2 regions of the Alkalimonas cellulosilytica genome follow, and region 2 is predicted to be linked to the other one. Evidence: riboswitches for the same ligand, from Rfam matches in the RefSeq annotation. Region 2 holds a riboswitch; the other holds the start of a gene.
The links. A riboswitch is a leader RNA that binds a small molecule or an ion and turns the genes downstream of it on or off. The one in region 2 is predicted to bind cyclic di-GMP.
Positions count from the first base shown of each region.

Region 1: linked by a shared signal. The riboswitch ahead of QWY20_RS09940 (DUF3718 domain-containing protein) and the one ahead of QWY20_RS16550 (porin) in region 2 are both predicted to bind cyclic di-GMP.

Region 1 is NZ_JAUHLI010000008.1:207,755-209,954, forward strand. Features, by position in the region: gene QWY20_RS09935 (chorismate mutase) at 1-522, shown strand, start outside; gene QWY20_RS09940 (DUF3718 domain-containing protein) at 585-956, opposite strand; cyclic di-GMP riboswitch class I at 1,083-1,173, opposite strand; gene QWY20_RS09945 (MBL fold metallo-hydrolase) at 1,258-2,200, opposite strand, start outside.
Region 2 is NZ_JAUHLI010000021.1:15,309-17,508, forward strand. Features, by position in the region: gene QWY20_RS16545 (flagellar assembly protein T N-terminal domain-containing protein) at 1-1,038, shown strand, start outside; cyclic di-GMP riboswitch class I at 1,127-1,215, shown strand; gene QWY20_RS16550 (porin) at 1,306-2,200, shown strand, end outside.

The DNA of each region.
Region 1 (2,200 bases), on a different contig from region 2:
CAGTGCAGCCAGTTTTTGTTGGGTCTGACCAATATTAAGGTTGAGTATTGCGACAGCTCGTCCGATGCCTTTCAGCGTGTTCAGCAAAAGCAGGATCCAACCATGGTTGCTATTGGCGGTGAAGCCGGCGGTAAAATTTATGGCCTGGAGGTACTGGCGCGCGAACTTGCCAACCAAAAAGACAACGTCAGCCGCTTTATCGTGGTTGCCCGCAAAGCAGTGTCCGTAGCAAAAGCCATACCCGCTAAAACCACCTTTATCATGTTTACCGGCCAGCAGCCTGGGGCTTTGGTCGATGCCTTAACCGTGCTAAAACGTCATGGTATCAGCATGGCAAAATTAGAGTCCCGTCCTATACCTGGCAACCCGTGGGAAGAAATGTTTTATGTGGATGTGCTGGCCAATGCCAACGACTACGCTATGACCCGAGCGCTGGAAGAGCTAAACCGCATCACCAAATTTATTAAAGTGCTGGGTTGTTACCCCAGTGAGGACATCCAGCCAACCCAAGTAGAAGCTTAAACTAACACACAAAAAAAGGCGCCAAACCGGCGCCTTAAAAAAACAGGGAGGGTGTACAACAATTAGCTATTGGCGCGAGCGCGAATGGCTTCAATGACCGGCGAGCCAGAAAAACCATTGCTTTCAGCCCACTCAATATCACCAGAAGAAGCTACCTGGCTGCCTGGCAACTGACGGATGATAAAGTCAGCAGTATCATTGGCATTGTGGCGAATGGCATGACGTACCAGTGGCAGACCATCACACAGGATACCATCGTACACGTTGCGCAGACGCAAACGGTGATCACTTAAGGTTTTACGTAAATCATTACGGCTATCCGCTGCAACATACGAGCAGATAGACACAGCAAGCTGTTGATCGGCCTGAGCCTGTGAGCTGAACACACCAGTGGCTGCAAGTACAGACGCTAAAGCTACAAATTTCAATTTCATTTTCTGGCTCCAAAAACCGTAAATTAGTCAGAATCCATTCGTCTTTGAATGGTGATTAGCTTGTGCTTGCGAAAGGTCGATATGACGACTGCTGTTGCAGTTCACATTAAGGTCAGGACGACACTTAATGGCAGCCCAGCTATCATGGGAAACATTGTTTCCGTTAGATCTGAAGCTTTGCGTGATCACCCTTTCGGATGTCTTGCCTTTCGAAGTGCGCACATATTAACCAACTCAAACGACTATAGCAATAGCGTCATAAAAATTTCATCGTTTAAACCGGACAGCCTGACGTTTTCAGTCAAAGACTGATCTGCTGTCCCTGAGCAGCAATATCCACAGCCAAACCAAGCGCCGTCATTTCTTGCTGCAGCACCTGTTGCGCTTTGCTTTCGCCATGCACTAACCAGAATTTTGGCTGCCCGCCAATGGCCTTCGCCCACTGCAATAACTCACTTTGCCCGGCATGGGCGGAAAAACCTCCTATGGTATGAACTTTGGCTTTGACCACAATATCCTGGCCGAACAGCTTAATACGTTGCTCGCCGTCAACTAAGCGTCGCCCCAAAGTACCTTGCGCCTGAAAGCCAACAAAAATCAAATGATTGGAGTTTTTCCATAAGTTGTGCTTAAAGTGATGCACAATACGGCCACCATTACACATACCACTGCCGGCAATGATGATGGCGCCTTGTTTAAAGCGGTTGATGGCCATAGAGTCTTCGACCGTTTCCGATAGCTTCAGGATCGGTAGAAACGACGCCAGATCGCGCACATTCTGCTGCTTCAAAATCCTGGTATCATCCGGATCCATGCTATGAAAAAAGCGGTCGTAGATCTCGGTAATGCTAATGGCCATCGGACTGTCCAAAAACACAACTTTTTGTTTGAGTTTGCCCTGATGGTACAACACGCCCAGGTAGTACAAAATCTCCTGTGAGCGACCAAGCGCAAAGGCTGGGATATAGACATTGCCGCCGGCCTCGTAGGCCGCATCGAGCGCTGCCGCAAACTCGGCGACAGTGTGCTCCACATCCTGATGATTACGATCGCCATAGGTACTTTCCATCAATACCACATCAGCATGTTCAATCTGCGTCGGATCGTGCATCAGCACGGTAGCAGGATTGCCCAAGTCGCCGGAAAATACCAAATGCCGCATGCCTTGTTTGCCCTTGAGCCAAAGCTGCACAATGGCAGAGCCCAAAATATGGCCGGCATCGTTAAACTCCAGCTCCAGCCCT
Region 2 (2,200 bases):
GGTGACGAAGCCGAAGCCCGCGCAAGAGCCACCGAAGATGCGGTGCGTCGTGCGCTGCTCTATGCAGGCGCTTCTATCAGCAGTGTACAACAAGTTACCAATGGTTTACTGACAGAGAGCTCCATGCAATGGCAAAGTCAGGCCGAAGTGCGCCAAATTGAGCTGGTCCGCGAGCAACGTATTGGCCGCACCCTGGAAGTGACTATTCGGGCAGATATTTTTCCTCAGCATGCGCAGTGCCTGGGAGCGAGCTACAAAAAACCACTGTTGGTCAGTCCTTTTCCACTGCGCCATCCTCAACAAAGTGTGATTGGTGAGCTGCAAAGTATTGGTGAAGTCACTGCCAGAAAGGTTTTTCAACAGCTGCAGGGATTATCCAGCAGCTCAGTACCCGCTTGGCTGGACCACCCTGATCTTAGCCGTCCCTTGTCCACCCGTGAGCGCAGTAGTTTACTGCAACAGACCAACTCGGATTATCTGGTCACAGCCATCATTGAAGATATTTCTTTAGGCGAGCGCACCGATATGAACCTGCGATTCTGGTCGGATGCCCGGCGCGAGCGTTTTTTCCATATGCGGCTGCAACTGCAACAGCTAAGCACTGGCAAGATGTTATTTCAGCAGGAATACCGAACCCAGGCTCGCTGGGATTATCGAAAACGCACCAGCATCACCCCACTCGATCACCGCTTCTGGCTCACCAGTTACGGCGAAGCCATCAGCCGGGTGTTGGATGCAGCCGTCATTGATATTGAAGATGCTTTGCGCTGCGAGCCCTTTATTGCTGCCATCACCGAAGTGGGCAATAACAGGATCCAGTTACAAAGTGGCCAGAACGTCGGGCTTAGTCGTGGTGATGAACTGACTATCTTATATCGTCAGCAAGGTATCCAGGGCGATGACACCCGCTTTCGCGTCAGCCCGTTAACCGTCCGTATTACCGAGCTAGGCTTTGATTGGGCTATTGCCGAAAGCATTGGTGAGCGCTTGCTCAGCAATGTTCAGGTTGGGGATGCAGTCACAAAACTGACACCTTGATAATCAATAAAAATGGGTACACCTGAGGTTGCCCATTTATTTTCCCGTCTAGCCCTTTACAGGACTGTTCACTATCTGTACAATCCGCGCCTCCTCCTGGCAAGTCAGCTGAAAAGCTGTACACGCAAAGTCATGGGCCTAACGGAACCTGGTTCTTATGGTCGCCAGACTGCACTTCGCATCTCCTTGCCATGATGGACTATACTTTTTTTGTTGGCTGAATTGCCGAAGCATCGTTTTGTACTCAACTACCGAGGTTCACTCATTATGGTATCAAAAATCAAACCACTCAGTCTGGGTATGTTACTGGCACTTTCTGCCACAGCAGCACAAGCAGAAATTCGCTTCAATGGCTTTGCCTCCATTCAGGCAGGCAGTACCCTATCCAGCTCTGATAGCCTCTATGGCTTCGATAACGAAGTTGATTTTAAAAACGAATCACTGTTTGCCCTACAAGCTCAAGCCGACTTAGGCGAGCGTTTATCCGTCACAGCTCAGTTGATGGGACGTGGTGCCAATGATTTCAAAGCAGAATTTGAGTGGGCTTATTTAACCTACGAACTGAACCATCAGACCCGTATCAATGCTGGCCGCTTGCGCACCCCGTTCTACCGTTACTCCGATTTTATGGATGTGGGCTATGCCTATGATTGGGCCCGGGTGCCAAGATCTGTCTATAACCTCGACTTTAACAATCTGGAAGGTGTTTCACTGGTACGTTTCGGCCAGCTGGGTGAAGTAGACTCAACCTTGCAGCTGATTCTGGGTAACTACAGCGGGACTACGAACATCACCCCGGCTCCTGCTGATATTGATATTGAACGCGTTGCCGGTGCAACCTGGGAACTGACACAAGGTAACTTTACTGCCCGACTGGCTTATTTAACCGGTAAGCTGACCATGGTAGATCAGGATGGTGAACTGTCCGGTTTGTTAAACTTGCTGGTACAATCTGGCTTTGCCGATACGGCCAGCCAAATTCGTATCGAGGATGCTAACAGCGTCTTTATGGGCCTGGCTTTGGGTTACGACAATGGCAGTGTGGTACTTAGTGGTGAAGTTGTGCGAGCCCGGGTGAAAGATACTGTGATCCCAACCCAAAATGGTTATTACCTGTCAGCAGGTTACCGCATCAACAGTTATACCCCTTTTGTCAGCTTTG